DNA from 4 places in the Actinomadura sp. NAK00032 genome. Region 3 is predicted to be linked to each of the others. Evidence: riboswitches for the same ligand, from Rfam matches in the RefSeq annotation. Region 3 holds a riboswitch; each other region holds the start of a gene.

Region 1 (4,667 bases), 7.7 Mb from region 3:
CGACGTGTTCAGGCTGCGTGAGTGCGTACACGACGGCGTTGGCTATGTCTTCGGGTTGGAGTGTGCGCATGGCCGAGGCCATCTGCTGGGCGGTTGCTCGGCTTGCCGGGTCGGAGATGTGGTCGGCCAGTTCGGTGGAGACGAAGCCCGGTTCCACCAGGACCACGCGCACGCCCTGGGTGGTGACTTCCTGCCGGAGTGCCTCGGAGAAGGCGTTGACGCCGAACTTCGTCGCGGCGTAGACGCCGCCGCCCGCTGATGCGATCCGTCCTGACGTCGAGGAGACCTGGAGGACGGTGCCCTTGCTCTCCAGGAGGTGCGGCAGGGCCGCGTGGACCGCGTACATCGAGCCGAGCAGGTTCGTTTCGACCATGCGGGTCCATTCGGTGGTGTCGGCGCCCGCGATCGGGCCGCTGAGCATCACCCCGGCGTTGTTCACCAGGACGTCCAGGCCGCCGAAGTGTTCGACGGTCGCGGCGACCGCGGCCTGCACTGACCGTTGGTCCGTCACGTCCAGGTCGAGGGGGAGCACCTCGCCCGGTGCCTTGTCCGCCAGGGCCGTCAGGCGGTCGGCTCGGCGGGCGCCGGCGGCCAGGCTCGCGCCGGCGGTGGACAGGGCCAGTGCGGTCGCCTCGCCAATGCCCGAGGACGCTCCGGTGACCAGGATGACCTTTCCGGCGAGCGTGTCGTTCATGTCGTGTCCTTTCGTGGCCCACCTAAGCGGACCGGGTGGTCACCTTAGCCTAGCTCATAAGCGGACCGATTGGTCACCTTAGATAGAGTGGGCGCTGGAGGAAGGAGCGGCACATGGCCAGAACCGTCCCGTCGCGCAGTGACGCGGTGCGCAATCGGCGGCTGCTGCTGGACGCCGCGGCCCGGACGTTCGCCGAGCGCGGGGTCGAGGTGTCCATCGGGGAGATCGCGGAGTGCGCCGGGGTGGGCAAGGGCACGGTCTTCCGGCACTTCTCCTCCAAGGCCGATCTGCTCGCGGCGATCATGCTCGGCATGCTGGACGAGCTGGAGAGCACCGGGACCGCGCTGCTGGAGGACGACGATGCCGGGCGGGCGCTGCGGGAGTTCATGGCCGCCGGGGTGGAGATCTTCGTCAGGGACCGGGCGTTCTGCGAGGTCGTCGGCCGTCCGTCGCTGCAGAGCGAGCAGGTGCGGGAGGCGATCCAGCGGCTGCGCGACGTCGCGGAGGAGATCACCGACCGTGCCCGGCGGCAGGGGGCCGTGCGGCCGGACGTCACCGGCACCGATGTGGTCCTGCTGCTGACCGGCATCCAGCACACGGCGGCGCCGCTGCTGGACCATGAGCCGCAGGCCTGGCGGCGTTATCTCGAACTGGCCCTCGACGGGCTTTCCGCCGGCTCGCGGCCGGACCTGCCCTACCCGCCGCCGGGGCGGCTGTCGCTTGGTCCCGGCGTTTGAGTCCGCCCAGGATTCGTGTCGCCGCTTATGTGGTCAGGTACGGCTCCGGTCCTGAGCTGCTCGTCTTCGACCACGTCGGCATGCCGGACGCGGGGACTCAGGTGCCTGCGGGTGGTGTGAGGGGCGGCGAAGATCTGGTGCGTGCCGTTCTGCGGGAGGTTTTTGAGGAGACGGGGCTTGGCGATGTCTCGGTTGTTCGGCGTGTTGCTGTTGAGGAGAAGCCGCATCCTTGCACTGGCGAGCCTCGCAAGACGTCGTTTTTTCATCTTGTCGCGGGGGCGTCCGTGGCGGATGCGTGGGAGCACGTGGTGGACGGTGATGGCGGCGATGCGGGGTTGAGGTTTGCGTGCCGGTTCGTGGCGTTGCCGTTGGTGCGGCCGCTCGCGGACGACCAGGGGGCTTGGCTGGGGCTCATCGACCCGGCCTTCGGTCGTGAGCGTTGACGGCGGTAGGGTCGCCGGTGGCATGAACTGATGCGGGGTGCCCCTTCGTGGGGAGAATCGGGAAGCCGGTGTGAATCCGGCACGGGCCCGCCGCGGTGACCGGGGAGCTGCCGTCCACGCGCGTTTGCGCGGCCACTGGCCGGAAGGCTGGGAAGGCGGGCGGCCGGCGTCGATCCGGGAGTCCGAAGACCGGCCCCGCTCCACGCGGCCGCCCTGTGGCGGCCCGACGCAGCGGGAGCCTGCCATGGAGCTTTACGACGTCATCCACCGCCGCCGCGATGTGCGTGCCGAGTTCACCGGTGCGCCCATTGCCCGGGACGTTCTCGACCGGGTGCTCGCGGCGGCGCATGCCGCGCCGAGCGTGGGGCTGTCGCAGCCCTGGGATTTCATTCTGGTGAGGGATGCCCGGCTTCGGCGTGCCTTTCATGAGCATGTCGAGGGGGAGCGGGCCGTATTCGCTCGCGGTCTGCGTGGGGACGCCGCTGAGCGGTTCGCGAAGATCAAGATTGATGGGGTTCTGGAGTCTTCCCTTTCCGTTGTGGTCACTTACGACGCCGCTCGGGGCGGGCCTGCGGTTCTGGGACGGCACGCGATCGCGGACGCGGGGCTGTACTCGGTCTGCCTGGCCATTCAGAACCTGTGGCTGGCCGCTACGGCGGAGGGCCTCGGCGTGGGGTGGGTGTCGTTCTACCGGGAGGCCTATCTGCGTGAGTTGCTCGGCATTCCGGTGGACGTTCGTCCGGTCGCCTGGCTGTGTCTTGGGCCGGTCAGCCGTCTGCAACCCGCTCCGGATCTCGAACGGCACGGGTGGCGGCAGCGGCGGGCACTGGACGCCGCTGTTCACCTTGACCGGTGGGCGGGGCGGTCTTGAGGCGGATCGCCATGTGGGCCAGGAAGGCCATGCCGGCCAGCAGGTAGCAGTTGGCGATCGGGGTCAGGAAGATGTGGAAGCCGTATTGGAGCGGGTGGCCGTTGTGGGGCGTCCACCAGAGGGGTGAGAGCGCGAAGAGGACGTAGGCGGCCAGGGCGGTTTTGCGGTTGCCGTTTCTGAGGAGTACCGCCAGGGCCGGGACGATCCATACCCAGTGGTGCGCCCAGGAGATGGGGGAGACCAGTAGGCCGGTGGCCCCTGTTACCGCCGTTGCGGCCAGCCAGTCGCCCCGCCTGGCCCATAGGACGGCGATCGCCAGGCCGATCGCGCCGATCGTCAGGGGGATGGCGGTGTACCAGTCGCCTACTTCGGCCGTCCCGCGCAATATGCGGGTCAGCGTGCCGTAAGGGGATTGATTGCTGATGTACGGGACGCCCACGCGGGACGTGTCGTAGAAAGTGTCCAGCCAATAGACGCGGGACGCTTCCGGGGCGATGGCGTAGGCGAGCAGGGTGCAGGCGGCGAAGGTCGCCGTCGCGGTCACGGCGTCTCTCGTGCGCCTTGTCAGCAGGAGCAGGACGACGAAGACGGCCGGGGTCAGTTTGATCGCGGTCGCGATGCCGATGGCGATTCCGGCGGGGCGGCCCTGGGCGGCGCGGTGCATGTCGGCCAGGACCAGGGCCAGCAGGAAGAGGTTGACCTGGCCCAGGAAGAACGAGTGGTAGACCGGTTCCAATAGGAGGCCGGCCGCTACGACCGCGATGAGAGGAGCCCGCCGGCCGGTCAGTCTCAGAGCCGCCCGGCAGGCCCAGATGAAGGCGGCCAGCGCGGCGAATTGCCAGATCACGCGGGCCACGGTCAGGGGTAGCAGGGAGAGGGGAGTGAAGAGAGCGGCGAAGAACGGGGTGTTGGTGAACCAGTGGTCGGCCAGTTGTTCCGTGTAGAGGCGGGTGCCGTCTGCTATGGCGTCCCCGCCCAGCCAGTAGATGCGGAAATCCAGTGAGTCGTAGGCGAGAGAGAAAATTGCTATTGCCGCGACTTCGATGGCCAAGAGCAGTGGCACCCAGCGTTTCATGCGGATAACGGTGTCGGTGGGCCCGGTTTTCGCGCATCGGGCCGTCGCACACATTCGCGGAACGCCCGTTAGCCCACGGGATTACGCCTGCGGGCCAATGTGTGGGGGAACGGCCGGCGGTTACGATCGGCGCATGTCAGCCCGAGTGCGCCGCCTCAGCGGGGCGGTTCTCCTCTGGTCGGGAGCCGCTCTCTATCCCGGCGTCCTGTTCCTCGTCCTCTCCAGCGGGTGGCTCGTCTCGCCGGAAGTGGACATCCTGCTCTGCGCCGCCAGCACTGTGCTCGTCGCGGTGCTGCTGCGGCGGCATCCCCTCCCGGCCCACGCGATCCTGCTCTTCGCCTGGATCCTGGCCCTGGCGGAGACGGAGAACGGCGCCGTCGCGGGCGGGGAGATCCTGCTCACCGACCTCGCGGTCTGCTACATCGCCGCGACGCGTCGGCGCCGGGTCTCGGGTTCCGTGGCGGTCGTCACCGGCGTCCTGCAGCTCCTGTCCGTCACGGCGTTCCTGATGCCGGACGAGGTGCTCCTGCTCACCATCGTCCTGGCGATGGTCGTCGTGTGGATGACGGGGAACTCCATCCGGGTGCGGCGCGCGCACGCCGAGGAGATGCGCGAGCGGGAGACCGCGCAGGCCGTCGCCGCCGAGCGGCTCCGGATCGCCCGCGAGCTGCACGACATGGTCGCGCACAGCATCGGGATCATCGCGATCCAGGCGGGCGTGGGCGGACGGGTGATCGAGACGCAGCCGGCGGAGGCCCGCAACGCGCTGGGCGCGATCGAGGCCACCAGCCGCGACACCCTGTCGGGGCTGCGGCGGATGCTGACCGCGCTCCGCGCCGACGATCCC
Region 2 (4,667 bases), 3.7 Mb from region 3:
GCGTCCCGCCAGACGCGGGTCCAGGCGGCGCTGTAGTCGGGGTGGGCCAGGCGCTGCTCCTGGAACTGCTGGTAGTCGGGGGCCTGCTGGTCCCAGTACCAGGTGATCCGGTCCTGGATCGGCGAGTGCGAGGGCATGGCGTTCACTTTCCCTTGAGGTAGGCGGCGAGGCGTTCCAGGCCGTCGAGGACGAGGGGCGTGGGCGGTTCGGTGAAGTTGAACAACTGCACCGTGACCGCGCCGTTCCTGACGGCGCGGAGGTCCTTGGCACCGGGGATGTCGAGCAGGGCCTGCTTGATCTCCTCATCGGTGCCGTCGGTGTGCAGCAGGACGATGGTGTCGGGGTCGCGTCTCAGCAGCTCCTCCATGGAGACTTCGAAGACGCGCTTGTCGACGTCGGCGAACACGTTGCGGGCGCCGAGCGTCTCGAGCTGGGGGGTGGCCATGCTCCGGCTGCCGTAGGCCCCGACGGTCCCCTCGCCCCGGTAGGGCCACAGGACCGCCACCTTGCGGCCCTGCCGGCCGGTCAGTCCCGCTTCGACGGTCTTGATGCGCTTCCGCAGGTCCGCCACCGCCTGCTCGGCCCGGGCCCGCCGGTCGAAGACCTCGCCGTACAGCCGCATCTGGCTGAAGATCGTCTCGTAGCCGGGGTCCTTGATGCCGTCCGGGCAGAAGCTCGGTTCGAGGAGCACGGGGATCCCGGCCGCGGCGAGCGACTCCCGCGTGACGCCCTCCGGCAGGCCGAGCAGCAGGTCGGGCTCCCGGGCGATGATCGCCTCGGTGGAGATCTTCAGGTGCCCGTCGGAGCCGAGCCGGTCGGTGAGGGACGGCACCCTGCCGACCGCCGCGAGGGTCTGCTCGGAGTAGTACTCCGGGGGGAACTTCCCGGCGCGCGAGCCCAGCCGGTCCAGCACGCCGAGCGAGGACAGGTACTGCAGCGGGGCGCTGTTGACGATCATGGCGCGGGAGGGCGCCTCGCCCACCCTGACGTCCACCCCGCAGTTCTCGACGGTGAGGGGGTAGCGCACCGTCGTACCGCTCTGGCCGCCCGCCTCTCGGCCCGCCGGGCCGCATCCGGCCAGCGCGGCGGCCAGCAGCCCGGCCCCGAACCAGGCGAGGTATCGCTTCATCTGGCGCATCGCTCCTTGCGGTGGTCGTCCGGCGTCCGGTCAGCCGGTGCTCGCGGGCGCGGCGTCGAGCGGGTGGAAGAGGAACTGGATGCCGCGGGAGGTCTCCAAGCGCTCGACACCGACGCCGTAGACGCCTTCGAGGAGTCCGGGCGTCAGCACGTCGGCGCACGGGCCGTGCGCGACGACGCCGCCCCGCTGGAGGACGAGGACGTCGTCGCAGTAGCGGGCGGCCAGGTTGAGGTCGTGGAGCACGATGACCGTGGTGATGCCGAGCCCGCGGATCATGGTGAGCAGCTCGTGCTGGAACCGGATGTCGAGGTGGTTGGTCGGCTCGTCGAGCACCAGGTGCGCGGGCTGCTGCGCCAGCGCGCGGGCGATCATCACGCGCTGTTTCTCGCCGCCGGACAGCCGGACGAAGACCCGGTCCGCCAGGTGCCGGGCGCCGACCCTGCGCAGCGCGGCCGCCGCGATCCGGTGGTCGCCGGCGCCGTTGCGGGAGAACGTCGACTGGTGCGGCGCCCGGCCGAGCATGACCATGTCGGCCACGGTCAGCGGCAGGTCGCCCGCCGACTCCTGCAGCACGACGGCGACCCGCCGGGCGAGTTCGCGGTGGGGCAGGGAGTCCAGCGGGCGCCCGTCGATCAGGACCTGCCCGCTGCGGGGCGGCACGATCCCGGTGAGCATCCGGACCACCGTCGTCTTGCCGCTGCCGTTGGGGCCGAGCAGCCCGAGGATCCGGCCGGTCCCGGCCCGCACGTCGACGTCGCGCACCACGGTCGCCGCGCCGTAGGCGTAGCTGAGCCCGCGTCCTTCGATCATGGCTGTCTCACTCGCTTCCGGCGTGCGGGCGGCGGACCAGGATGAGCAGGAACGGCGCGCCGACCAGCGCGGTGATGATGCCGATCGGCAGTTCCTGCGGGCTGAGGACCATGCGTGCGGCCAGGTCGGCCCACAGCAGGAACGTCGCGCCGATGAGCGCGGCGACGGGCACGGCCCGGCGGTGCGTGGCCCCCACGACGCGCCGGGCCAGATGCGGGATCACCAGCCCGACGAAGCCGATGCTGCCCGAGGAGGCCACCAGCACCCCCACCGCCAGGGACACCAGGACCAGCAGCACCAGGCGGAACCCCGCCGGCGAGACGCCCAGGGTGTGCGCGGTCTCGTCGCCGATCGCGAGCGCGTCCAGCCGGCGTCCCCACAGCGTGAGCAGGACGGTCACCAGCACGACTGCCGCCACGACCACGAACAGGGGCGCCGACCAGTGCGCGAGTGCCAGCGTGCCCAGCAGCCAGAACAGCACCGACCGCGACCCCTCGGCCGAATCGGACGCGAAGATCAGGAAGCTGGTCAGCGCGTAGAGCGCGTACCCGACGGCCACCCCGGTCATCAGCAGCCGGGTCGAGGTGATCCGCCCGGCCGTCCGGGCGATCACGAACACCAGCAGCGACGCGGCCAGCGCGCCCAGGAACGCGGCGATCTGCAGCGCGTGCTCGCCCCACCCCGCGCCGAACCCGAACAGGATCGCGGCGGCCGCGCCCGCCGAGCCGCCGGAGTTGACGCCCAGCAGGTACGGGTCGGCGAGCATGTTGCGCACCATCGCCTGCAGCGCCATGCCGGTGACGGCGAGCCCGGCGCCGACCGCCGCCCCCAGCAGCACGCGCGGCAACCGGACCCGCCACACGATCGAGTCGTGCGCCGGACGCCAGGTGACCTCGGCCGGGCTGCCGACCAGGTGGTGGCCGACCACGTCGAGGACGGTCGTGGGCGGCACCGCCACCGCGCCCATCGCGACCGCGGCGACGACCGTGGCGAGCAGGACCGCCACGAGCCCGAGCAGGAGCAGCAGGTACCGGCGCCGCCGGGAGGACGCCCCCAGGTCGTCGCCGCCGGAGTCCGGCAGCGCGACGGACGGGACCGCCGATGACGAGACCATGCATCCCCTCAGTTATTGCGAGCTATATGCAGTAACTAATGACATGCAGGAGTGTCCTGTCAAGGGAGATCATCATGTGACGCGGCGCTCACCTGCCGGATGTGTCACGATGTGCGGAGTAGGCGACGGCGGAACGAGGAAGCCGGTGCGAATCCGGCGCGGTCCCGCCACTGTGATCGGCGAGCGGATCCCGAACCATGCCACTGCCCGCGCACGCGGGTGGGAAGGCCGGGACGAGCGTTGACCCGAGAGCCAGGAGACTCACGCGGTCGCCTCCTCGATCGGACTGGGGCGGATCTCCCCAGAGAGGAGGGGCTGTATGCCCATGGGTTCGGCATGCCCGGCACCGCGCCGGACGGCGGCGCACATCTCACGCTCGAAGGCGCTCTTGGTGACCGGCGTGCGCGGCGGGCGGGCGCTGGCCGTCCTGGCGATGCTCGTGCTGCTGTCGGCCGGCTGCGGCGGCGCGGAGCGCGTCACGGGCGGGACGTCCGGTTCGCCGCCGGACGGGTTCCCGGTGACGGTCGCCAACTGCGGGGTGACGACCACGTACCAGCGGCCGCCGCGGCGGGCGGTCTCGCTCAACCAGCACGCGACCGAGGTGATGCTGGCGCTCGGCCTGGAGAAGTCGATGGTGGGGACCGGCTACCTGGACGACGAGGTGCTGCCGGAGTTCCGGCGGGCCTACGACCGGGTGAAGGTCATCTCCAGGGAGTACCCCTCGTTCGAGACGCTGCTGGCGGCCGAGCCCGACTTCGTGTACGGGGGCTGGAAGAGCGCCTTCGACGAGAAGGCGGGCCGCGGCCGGGCCGCGTTGCGGAAGGCGGGCATCGACACCCGTCTCAACATCGAGGAATGCCCGGCGGGGCCGGTGACCGCGGCCACCGCCGAGGAGGAGATCCGGGCCGTCGCCGAGGTCTTCGGTGTCCCGGACCGGGCCGAGCGGCGGATCGCCTTGATGCGCGCCGTCCTGGACGGGGTGAAGCGCGCGCTGTCGGGCGCCGCGCCGGTCAAGGTGGCCGTCTACGACAGCGGGGACAAGACCGCCTTCACCGCGGGCGGCGCCGGGATCGGCAACGAGATGATCCGGCTGGCGGGCGGGACCAACCTGTTCGCCGACGTGGACAAGCCCTACGGGAACGTCTCCTTCGAGCAGTTCGCCGAGCGCGCACCGGACGTCGTCCTCATCTACGACTACGGCGAGCAGTCCGCCGAGGACAAGAAGAAGTTCCTGCTGAGCAATCCCGCGCTCAAGGACGTCCCCGCCATCAGGGACCGGCGGTTCGCGGTGCTGCCGCTGTCGTCCACGGTGACCGGCGTGAGGGTCGCGGACGCGGTGGCCTCGCTGGCCCGGCAACTGCACCCGGACCGCTTCGCGTGACCGGCGTGACCGAAGCCCGCGGCTCCGGCGCCCGGACGGCGGCGGCCGCGCCCGCTCCGCGCCGCCGGCTCCCCTACCCGCTGGTCCTGGCGCTGCTGGGTGCGCTGGTGCTGGCGGCGGCCACGGCGGGGATCTCGGCGGGCTCGGTCCGGCTGCCGCCCGAGCAGGTCTGGGGCATCCTGCTGCACCGCCTGCATCCGGCGCTGGCCGCCCCGGACTGGCCG
Region 3 (4,667 bases):
GGGACGCAGGGTCAGGTCCATGCCGGGGTCGAGCAGCATGCTGTGTCCTTCGGTTCGCGCGCTCACTGGCACGCCTCGCAGGTCTCGGGGTTCTCCAGGGAGCACACGGCCGCCTCCGACGCGACGGTCGTCTGCGCGATGCGCGTCGCCGGGCGGGAGCGCAGGTAGTAGGTGGTCTTCAGCCCGCTGCGCCACGCGTACGCGTACATCGAGGAGAGCTTGCCGATCGTCGGCGTCTCCATGAACAGGTTCAGCGACTGCGACTGGTCGATGTAGGGGGTGCGGGCGGCGGCGAGGTCGATGAGGGCCTTCTGCGGCAGTTCCCAGGCCGTCCGGTAGCGGGCGCGGGTCTCCTCCGGGACGTCGACGAGGCCCTGCACGGAGCCGTTCGCGCGTTTGATCGCCTCGCGGACGGCCGGCGTCCACAGCCCGAGCGCCTTCAGCTCGGCCACCAGGTAGCCGTTGATCTGCAGGAACTCGCCGGACAGCGTCTCGCGCTTGAACAGGTTGGACACCTGCGGCTCGATGCACTCGTAGCAGCCCGCGATGGACGCGATCGTCGCGGTCGGCGCGATCGCGATCAGCAGCGAGTTGCGGAGCCCGACCGCGGCGACGCGCTCGCGGAGCGCGGCCCACTCGGCGGGACGGGCCGGCGCGGCGTCCGGGAAGTGGTCCAGGTGGAGCCGGCCGCGCGCGGTACGGGTCATGCCGTAGGCGGGCAGCGGCCCGTGCGCGGCGGCGAGGTCGGCGGACGCCCCGTAGGCGGCCAGCGCGATCTCCTCGGCGATGCGCGTCGACAGCGCGCGGGCCTCGTCGGAGTCGAACGGCAGGCGCAGCGTGAAGAAGACGTCGGCGAGACCCATCACGCCCAGCCCGACCGGACGCCACTTGCGGTTGGCCTTCTCCGCCTCCGGCGTGGGGTAGAAGCCCCTGTCGATGGTGCGGTCCAAGAAGCGGACGGCGGTGCGGACCGTTGAACGAAGCCGCTCCCAGTCGACCCCGGCGGGCGTCACGTGCGCGGCCAGATTCACCGATCCGAGGTTGCAGACGGCGGCCTCGCCATCGCTGGTCACCTCAAGGATCTCTGTGCACAGGTTGGAGAGGTGGACGACCCTCTTTTCGGGTGGTGTGGAGGGTCGCCCCTCCACGGGCGGCTCGCCGGGCTCGGCGGTCTGGTTGCAGGCGCGGTTGGCGGCGTCCTTGAACGTCATCCATCCGTTGCCCGTCTCCGCGAGGGTGCGCATCATGCGCCCGTACAGCTTGCGGGCCGGGACCTGCCGGACGAACCGTCCGTCCCGCTCCGCCGCCCGGTACGCCGCGTCGAACTCGTCCCCCCAGAGGTCGGCCAACTCGGGGACCTCCTTCGGGTCGAACAGCGACCAGGGCGCGTCGTCCTCGACGCGGCGCATGAACTCGTCCGGGATCCAGTTGGCGAGGTTCAGGTTGTGGGTGCGGCGCGCGTCCTCGCCCGTGTTGTCGCGCAGTTCGAGGAACTCCTCGACGTCGGCGTGCCACGGCTCCAGGTAGACGCAGGCGGCGCCCTTGCGGCGGCCGCCCTGGTTGACGGCGGCGACGGACGAGTCCAGCGTGCGCAGCCACGGGACGATGCCGTTGGAGTGCCCGTTCGTGCCGCGGATCAGCGAGCCCCGCGAGCGCACCTTCGTCCACGAGATGCCGATGCCGCCCGCGTACTTGCTGAGCCGCGCGACCTGCCCGTACCGCTCGTAGATCGCCTCCAGCTCGTCGCGCGGCGAGTCGAGCAGGAAGCACGACGACAGCTGCGGGCGGCGCGCGGCCGAGTTGAACAGGGTCGGCGAGCTGGGCAGGTACGACAGCGTGCTGAGCAGGCCGTACAGGTCCGCCGCCTCGTCCACCGTGTCGGCGAGGCCGCATGCCACGCGCAGCAGGAAGTGCTGCGGACGCTCCAGGACGAGCCGCGAACGCGGATGCCTCAGCAGATACCGGTCGTAGAGGGTGCGGAGCCCGAAGTACTCGAACCGGTCGTCGGCGCCGTCGTCGATGAGCGCGTCGAGTGCGGCGGCGTTGGCGGCGACGAACGCGGCCGGACCGTCCGCCAGCAGGCCCTCCCGGTGCCCGGCGGCGACCGACTCGGCGAACGCCGTGACGCCGGCGGACGCCGCCTCGTCCCGGATCCGGGCGCCGAGCAGCCGCGCGGCGACCTTCGAGTAGCCGGGTTCGGCGGCCACCAGGGCGGCGGCCTCGGCGATCGCGAGATCCCGCAGCGCCGCCGTGTCCAGCCCGTCGCCGGACCGGACGGCGGCCAGCACGCGCCCCGCCGCCACATCCGGTACCCCGGCGCAGGCGGCCTCGACCTCCCCGGCGATGCCCCCGGCCGCCGGTGCGTCGGCCAACACTTGTGTCACGTGCTTCTCCCCTCGCAAGCCGCCTCGCGGAGGCATGCGAACGGGACGCGACGGCATGCCGCGCTCCGCCCCCGGCCCACCCGCGAAGCCTGGACGTGTCGGCCCGAGGGGACGACCCCCGGACCTTCTCGTGCGGGCAGGTCTTCGGACTCGCGGGCGGCGCACCTGTCAGGCACGTCCTACTGGCCGTCGCTTCCCGGGCCCGGCGGGCCCAGTGCTCATGACGGCGGTCGTTCCCGCTCACCGCTGCGGGGCAGTCCCGGAATCGCACCGGGTTCCCTCTCACGACGCCCCCGCCGCCGGGCGGCGGGGGCGTACCAGCACGGGGTTGAACCCTACATCTTGTTTGCGATCAATGCGCAACCCCAAGATGTTGGGCGTGTCGCCGTGGGTTTCCGGGGTCGGGTACACGGTCGCGGACCGGGGTGGCACGATGGTGCCGTCATGTCGGAGCGTTCCCCGCAGCCCCTGTTCCGCGCCGCACGCGCGGTGGTGTTCGCCACCGTGTGCGTCGCGCTGGCGGCGCTCGGGCACGTCCTCGCAGGCGGGGCGGCCGTCCCGCTCTGGGCGGGGACGATGGGGTTCGGCGCGGTCGTCGGCGTGACGCTGATGCTGGCGGGCCATGAGCGCTCGCTCGGCACGATCCTGGGCGGGCTCCTCGGCGGGCAGTTCGCCCTGCACACGCTGTTCACGGGCGCAGCCGCCGATCCGGCCGCGCACCCCATGCCCGCCATGGCGGGCCACACCCCGGCGATGCACGCCGCCATGACCGACGCCGCCGCGATGCCCGGCGCCACCGCCGCGCATGGCGGCAACGGCCTGGCCATGACGCTCGCGCACTGCGTCGCCGCGCTGGTCGCCGCCTGGTGGCTGCGGCGCGGCGAACGGTCCGTGTGGACGATGGCCCGGCGGGTCGCCGCGGCCGCCGACCGTCCCGTCCGGCTGCTCCTCGCCCTGCTCACCATCGAACCGGCCGGGCCGCCGCGCCCGGCCGTCCCCGCCCCGGCGCCGGCCGCCGTCCCCGCCGTCGACCGCGCGCTGCGGCACCAGGTCGTCCGGCGGGGTCCCCCGTTCCGTTCGAGGGCGCTCGCGCACATCTGACGCGCGCGCCGTACGTCACCGGACGCCGATCCACGGCGCATCCGGCTCTTCCCGTACGACTCGAACGGAGTTCCCGCATGTCCTTCACCGTGCCCGCGCGCCGCGCCGGCGCCATCGTCTCCCTCGCCGCCCTCTCGGTGCTCGGGGCGGCCACGGCCGCGTCCGCGCACGTCACCGCCAACCCGAAGAGCGCCGAGCAGGGCTCCTACGCCAAGGTCTCGTTCCGGGTGCCGAACGAGCGCGACAACGCCGCCACGACCAAGGTCGTCGTGCACCTGCCCGTCGACCACCCGCTCGCGTCGGTGTCCGTCCGGCCGACCCCGGGCTGGACGGTGAAGGCGGAGAAGTCCAAGCTGCCGAAGCCGATCCAGTCCCACGGCGGCGAGCTGACCGAGGCCGTCACCACGATCACCTGGTCGGGCGGCAAGATCGAGGCCGGTCGGTTCGAGGAGTTCGACGTCTCCATGGGGCCGCTCCCGACCGACACGGACCAGCTGATGTTCAAGGCCGACCAGACCTACTCCAACGGCGAGGTCGTCAAGTGGGAGGAGGCGCCGGCCGAGGGCGCCGCCGAACCCGAGCACCCGGCGCCGACGCTCCAGCTCACCCCGAAGGGCGGCGCCGCCACGGTCGGCCTGACCGCCGAGAAGAAGCCCGCCGCCGAGGCCGCCGCCTCGTCCGAGGACGGGACGGCCCGCCTCCTCGGCGGCATCGGCATCGCGGTCGGCGTCGTCGGCCTCGGCCTCGGCGGCTACGGCCTGAGCCGCGCCCGGAGCCGGGCATGATCACGGCGATGCGACGGATCGCGGCCGGCGTGCTGGCCGCCGGGACGGTCCTGGCCCTGACCGCGGCGCCGGCCTCCGCCCACGCCGCGCTGACGTCCGCCACCCCGGAGAAGGACTCGACGGTCGCGGCGCCGACCGAGATCGTCCTGACCTACTCCGACCCGGTGCGGCTGCCACGCGTGGTGCTGACGGACGCGTCGGGCGCGCAGCACCAGGCCGGGTCGCCGCGGGCGGTCGACAACAAGGTCACCCAGGCGGTCAACGGCACGCTGCCGAACGGCAAGTACACGGTGGGCTGGCGGGTCGTCTCCTCGGACGGGCACCCGGTCGACGGCACCTACACCTTCACGGTGAAGGGCTCGCCAAGCGACTCCGGCGGTTCCGGCGGTTCCGCGTC
Region 4 (4,667 bases), 3.3 Mb from region 3:
CGCGTGCCGGGCGCGGTCGGCCTCCACCCGGTTCCCGGACGCGTGCCGCCGCTGCCGCGGGTTCGGCGGCACCCGGTCCAGGTAGGGGCCGTAGCCGACGAGGTCGGTCGCGGACGCGAGGACGTCCTGCGCCTCCGGGGTGAGCCAGGACCGCCCCGCCGGGCCGAGCCCGACCACCCATACCCCGCCGGGGCCCTCGGGCCGGGCCGGGGGCGGCGCCTCGAACGACCGCTCCGCCGGGCTCGTCAGCAGGGCGAGCGACATGTACGGGACGTCCGCAGGGTCGACGTCGGCGAGCGGTGCGACCCGCTGCCTACCGGTGGAGGCCCGCTCGACGTACCAGGCGTCGCCGAGCCGGCCCGCGTCCTCGAACGCCTGCCTGACCTTGGGGAACGTCCGGCCGAGCTTGAGCACGGCCGCCGCGTCCGTCCCGCGCAGCCGCTCGGCCAGCTCGTCGCCGGGCAGCGTCCCGGGCAGGACCGTCAGCGTCTCCTCCCGCTCCGCCAGCGGCCGCCCGGCCGCCGCCGACGCCGCGCTCACCGACGTCACGCCGGGCACCACCTCGGCCGGGTAGTGCGGCGCGAGGCGCTTGTGCAGGTGCATGTAGGACCCGTAGAACAGCGGGTCGCCCTCGCTCAGCACCACGACCGTCCGGCCCGCGTCCAGGTGCGCGGAGAGCCGGGCGGCGCAGTCGGCGTAGAACTCGTCGAGCGCGCCCTGGTAGCCGCCCGGATGGGCGGTCGCCTCCGTGGTCACCGGGTAGACGAGCTGCTCCTCGATCCGGCCGTCCCGCAGGTACGGTTCGGCGGCCGACCGGGCGATGCTGCGGCCGTGCCGCGCGCAGTGGAAGGCGACCACGTCCGCCTCGCCGATCAGCCGCGCCGCCTTGACCGTGACCAGCTCCGGATCGCCGGGGCCGACGCCCACGCCGAACAGCCGTCCCGCCATCACTCCGCCTCACTGGCGACGGCGTTGACCGCCGCCGCCGTCATCGCGCTGCCGCCGCGCCGCCCGCGCACCACCAGGTGGTCGAGCCCGCTCGCGGCGAGCGCCTCCTTCGACTCGGCCGCGCCGATGAACCCGACCGGGATCCCGAGCACCGCCGCCGGACGCCCCGCGCCCGCCGCCACCAGCTCCAGCAGCCGGAACAGCGCGGTCGGCGCGTTGCCGATCGCCACGACCGACCCCTCGAGCCGGTCCAGCCACAGGTCGAGGGCCGCCGCGCTGCGCGTGGTGCCGAGCCGCTCCGCCAGCGCGGGCACCTCCGGCTCGCCCAGCGCGCACACCACGTCGTTGCCCGCCGGCAGCCGCGCGCGCGTGATACCGGACGCGACCATCCGCGCGTCGCACAGGACCGGCGCGCCGTCCAGCAGCGCCGCCCGCGCCCGCGCCACGACCCCCGGCGACCAGCCCAGATCCCGGACGAGGTCGGTCATCCCGCAGGCGTGGATCATCCGCACCGCGACGCGCGCGACGTCGTCCGGCAGGCCCGACAGGTCGGCCTCCGCGCGGATCGTCGCGAAGGACCGCCGGTAGATCTCGGCGCCGTCCCGGACATAGTCCATCACCGCTGCTCCTCAGGCATCCTCAGCACGACCGGGCCGCGGGGCGTCCCGCAGCGCCGCTCGCATCCCGCCCAGTGGACGGGCGTCTCGGGTGCGCGCTCCAGCCCGGCGACCCACCGCCGCGCCTCGCCCAGCACGTCGCCGCGCGACTTCGCGCAGCCGGGGCTCCCGGTGCAGGCGGTGACCCCGACCCACGGCGACGCGGCGTCGACCGCGAACCCCGCCGCCGCGAGCACCGCCGCGACCTCGCCGGCCTCGCCGGAAGTCAGATCCCGCAGCACGACGCTCCGCCACGGCGTGACCCGCACGCTGCCCGAGGACCCGGCGAGAGCCTCGGCCCGCGCGCCCGACAGCCGACCGAGCGGCGGCACGACCTCCAGCGCGACGAGCCCGTCCCGCTGCCGGACGATCCCGGCGTACGGGGGCCGGGGCTCAGGGGGCGCGCCGGGTTCCTCCGCACTCGCGCCGAGCCGTCCGGCGACGAGCCGCGCCCCGTCCGGGACCTCCGAGACCCGCCACGCGTCCCCCCGGACGTCGAGGAACGCCGCCGCGGCCGCGACCAGCGTCGCGACCGCGTCACCGGCGGGAACGGAGACCCGTGCCCCGGCGACGCGGAGGCCGTCCGGCGCGAAGGTCAGGTCGGCGTCCACGGCGGCCGCGTCGCCGGTGCCGTCGTCCAGCGCGAACAGGAAGCGGCCCGGCAGGCCGGCCAGCCGCGGGTTCGCGCACAGCGCCCGGTCGAGGGCCGCGACCAGCGGATCCGTCGCCAGGACGCCGTGCCGGCCGCGCCCGCCGAGCGGGGACGCGACGATGTTGCGCACCCGCTCGTGGGACGGCGACGGCAGCAGCCCCGCCGCCTCCAGGCGCGCCGCGAGCGCCGCCGGATCGCGGACGCCGCGCAGCTGCAGATTGCCGCGCGAGGTGAGTTCGATCACGTCGCGGCCCAGCTCGCGGGCGGCGGCGCCGAGCACTTCGAGCTGCGCGGACGACACCGCGCCGCCCGGCACCCGGACACGCGCCAGCGGCCCGTCGGCGGCGTTGTGGGTGCGCAGCGCACCGGGGCACGCGTCGGCGTGCGGTCTGACAATCGGCACGGGGAGGATGTTAACCACACTTTGCGGGCGGGCCGCGCTGCCGTACTGTTCTCCCCAGGCGATGGCAATGGGAGGAAGCCGGTGTGAATCCGGCGCGGTCCCGCCACTGTGACCGGGGAGCGAACCCCGCTTGAGGCCACTGTCCGCACGGACGGGAAGGCCGGGGCGAGCATCGATCCGGGAGCCAGGAGACTCCTGCCGTCGCGACACCCGCTACCGGGGCGAGGACCCCAGGGGAGGAACGGCCGTGTCCGCTGGCACCGTGCTGCTGCTGTCGACGTCCGACACCGATCTGCTGAGCGCCCGCGCGTCCGGCGCCGGCTACCGGCTCGGCAATCCCGCCCGGCTCACCGCCGCCGACCTGCCCGCACTGACCGAGGGCACGGGCCTCGTCGTGGTCCGGCTGCTCGGCGGGCGGCGCGTTTGGGAGGACGGGCTCGACGCGCTCCTCGCCGGCCCCCGCCCGGTGGTGGTCCTCGGCGGCGAGCAGGCCCCCGACGCCGAGCTGATGGAGCTGTCCCGGCTCCGCGGCGGGGTCGCCGCCGGCGTGTGCGCCGAGGCCCACGCCTACCTCGCGCACGGCGGGCCCGCCAACCTCGCCGAGCTGCACGCGTTCCTGTCCGACACCGTGCTGCTGACCGGGCGCGGGTTCGCGCCCCCGGCCGCGACGCCGACGTGGGGGCGGCTCGAACGCGAGCCCCGCACCACCGAGGGCCCCGTCGTCGGCGTGCTCTACTACCGCGCCCACCACATGGCCGGGAACACCGCGTTCGCCGAGGCGCTGTGCGCGGCCGTCGAGGACGCGGGCGGGCAGGCCATGCCCGTCTTCTGCTCGTCCCTGCGCACCGCCGAGCCCGCGCTGCTCGACACCCTCCGCCGGGCGGACGCGCTGGTCGTGACCGTCCTCGCGGCGGGCGGGTCCAGGCCCGCGACCGCCGGGGCGGGCGGCGACGACGAGGCGTGGGACGTCGGCGCCCTCGCCGCGCTCGACGTCCCGATCCTGCAGGGCCTCTGCCTCACCACCAGCCGCGCCGCCTGGGAGGACAGCGACGACGGCCTGTCCCCGCTGGACGCCGCGTCGCAGGTCGCGATCCCCGAGTTCGACGGCCGGATCATCACCGTCCCGTTCTCGTTCAAGGAGATCGACGAGGACGGCCTCACCGTCTACCGGGCCGACCCGGAGCGGGCGGCGCGCGTCGCGGGGATCGCCGTCCGGCACGGCCGCCTGCGGCACACCCCGCCCGCCGAGCGCCGCGTCGCGGTGATGCTGTCGGCGTACCCGACCAAGCACTCCCGCGTCGGGAACGCCGTCGGGCTCGACACCCCGGCGAGCACCGTCCGGCTGCTGGCCCGCCTCCGCGACGAGGGCCACGACCTGGGCGGAGGCTTCCCCGGCGTCGGCGACGACGCCGCGGGCCTGGACGGCGACGCGCTCATCCACGCGCTCATCGCCGCCGGCGGCCAGGACGAGGACTGGCTCACCGAGGAGCAGCTCGCGGGCAACCCCGTCCGGATCTCCGGCGCGTCCTACGAGCGCTGGTACCGGACGCTCCCCGAGGAACTGCGCGGCGAGATGGAGCTGCACTGGGGGCCGCCTCCCGGGCAGCTGTTCGTGCAGGACGGCGACATCGTCCTCGCCGCGCTCCGCGCCGGGAACGTCGTCGTCATGGTGCAGCCGCCGCGCGGCTTCGGGCAGAACCCCATCGCGATCTACCACGACCCCGACCTGCCGCCCAGCCACCACTACCTGGCCGCCTACCGGTGGCTGTCGGACGAGTTCGGCGCGCACGCCATCGTCCACGTCGGCAAGCACGGCAACCTGGAATGGCTGCCGGGCAAGGCGGCGGGCATGTCGGCGCGGTGCGGCACCGACGCCGCGCTCGGCGACGTCCCGCTGATCTACCCGTTCCTCGTCAACGACCCGGGGGAGGGGACGCAGGCCAAGCGCCGCGCGCACGCCGTCCTCGTCGACCACATGGTCCCGCCGATGGCCCGCGCCGAGACCTAC

What was found. A riboswitch is a leader RNA that binds a small molecule or an ion and turns the genes downstream of it on or off. The one in region 3 is predicted to bind cobalamin.
Region 1: another riboswitch for cobalamin. It lies ahead of bluB (5,6-dimethylbenzimidazole synthase); the one in region 3 lies ahead of HUT06_RS41805 (ribonucleoside-diphosphate reductase subunit alpha).
Region 2: another riboswitch for cobalamin. It lies ahead of HUT06_RS24845 (ABC transporter substrate-binding protein); the one in region 3 lies ahead of HUT06_RS41805 (ribonucleoside-diphosphate reductase subunit alpha).
Region 4: another riboswitch for cobalamin. It lies ahead of cobN (cobaltochelatase subunit CobN); the one in region 3 lies ahead of HUT06_RS41805 (ribonucleoside-diphosphate reductase subunit alpha).

What each region holds. Positions count from the first base shown of each region.
Region 1 covers NZ_CP054932.1:1,328,178-1,332,844, forward strand. Annotated here, with positions in the region: gene HUT06_RS06275 (SDR family NAD(P)-dependent oxidoreductase) at 1-694, opposite strand, end outside; gene HUT06_RS06280 (TetR/AcrR family transcriptional regulator) at 808-1,431, shown strand; gene HUT06_RS06285 (NUDIX domain-containing protein) at 1,428-1,874, shown strand; cobalamin riboswitch at 1,893-2,087, shown strand; gene bluB (5,6-dimethylbenzimidazole synthase) at 2,119-2,745, shown strand; gene HUT06_RS06295 (glycosyltransferase 87 family protein) at 2,642-3,820, opposite strand; gene HUT06_RS06300 (sensor histidine kinase) at 3,954-4,667, shown strand, end outside.
Region 2 covers NZ_CP054932.1:5,328,291-5,332,957, forward strand. Annotated here, with positions in the region: gene HUT06_RS43980 (class I SAM-dependent methyltransferase) at 1-137, opposite strand, end outside; gene HUT06_RS24830 (ABC transporter substrate-binding protein) at 143-1,129, opposite strand; gene HUT06_RS24835 (ABC transporter ATP-binding protein) at 1,169-1,948, opposite strand; gene HUT06_RS24840 (iron ABC transporter permease) at 1,956-3,062, opposite strand; cobalamin riboswitch at 3,195-3,325, shown strand; gene HUT06_RS24845 (ABC transporter substrate-binding protein) at 3,454-4,443, shown strand; gene HUT06_RS24850 (iron ABC transporter permease) at 4,449-4,667, shown strand, end outside.
Region 3 covers NZ_CP054932.1:9,055,540-9,060,206, forward strand. Annotated here, with positions in the region: gene HUT06_RS41800 (ribonucleotide-diphosphate reductase subunit beta) at 1-39, opposite strand, end outside; gene HUT06_RS41805 (ribonucleoside-diphosphate reductase subunit alpha) at 63-2,384, opposite strand; cobalamin riboswitch at 2,523-2,667, opposite strand; gene HUT06_RS41810 (hypothetical protein) at 2,829-3,485, shown strand; gene HUT06_RS41815 (YcnI family protein) at 3,563-4,270, shown strand; gene HUT06_RS41820 (copper resistance CopC family protein) at 4,279-4,667, shown strand, end outside.
Region 4 covers NZ_CP054932.1:5,722,124-5,726,790, reverse strand. Annotated here, with positions in the region: gene cobJ (precorrin-3B C(17)-methyltransferase) at 1-948, opposite strand, end outside; gene HUT06_RS26720 (precorrin-8X methylmutase) at 948-1,568, opposite strand; gene HUT06_RS26715 (precorrin-3B synthase) at 1,565-2,659, opposite strand; cobalamin riboswitch at 2,731-2,854, shown strand; gene cobN (cobaltochelatase subunit CobN) at 2,907-4,667, shown strand, end outside.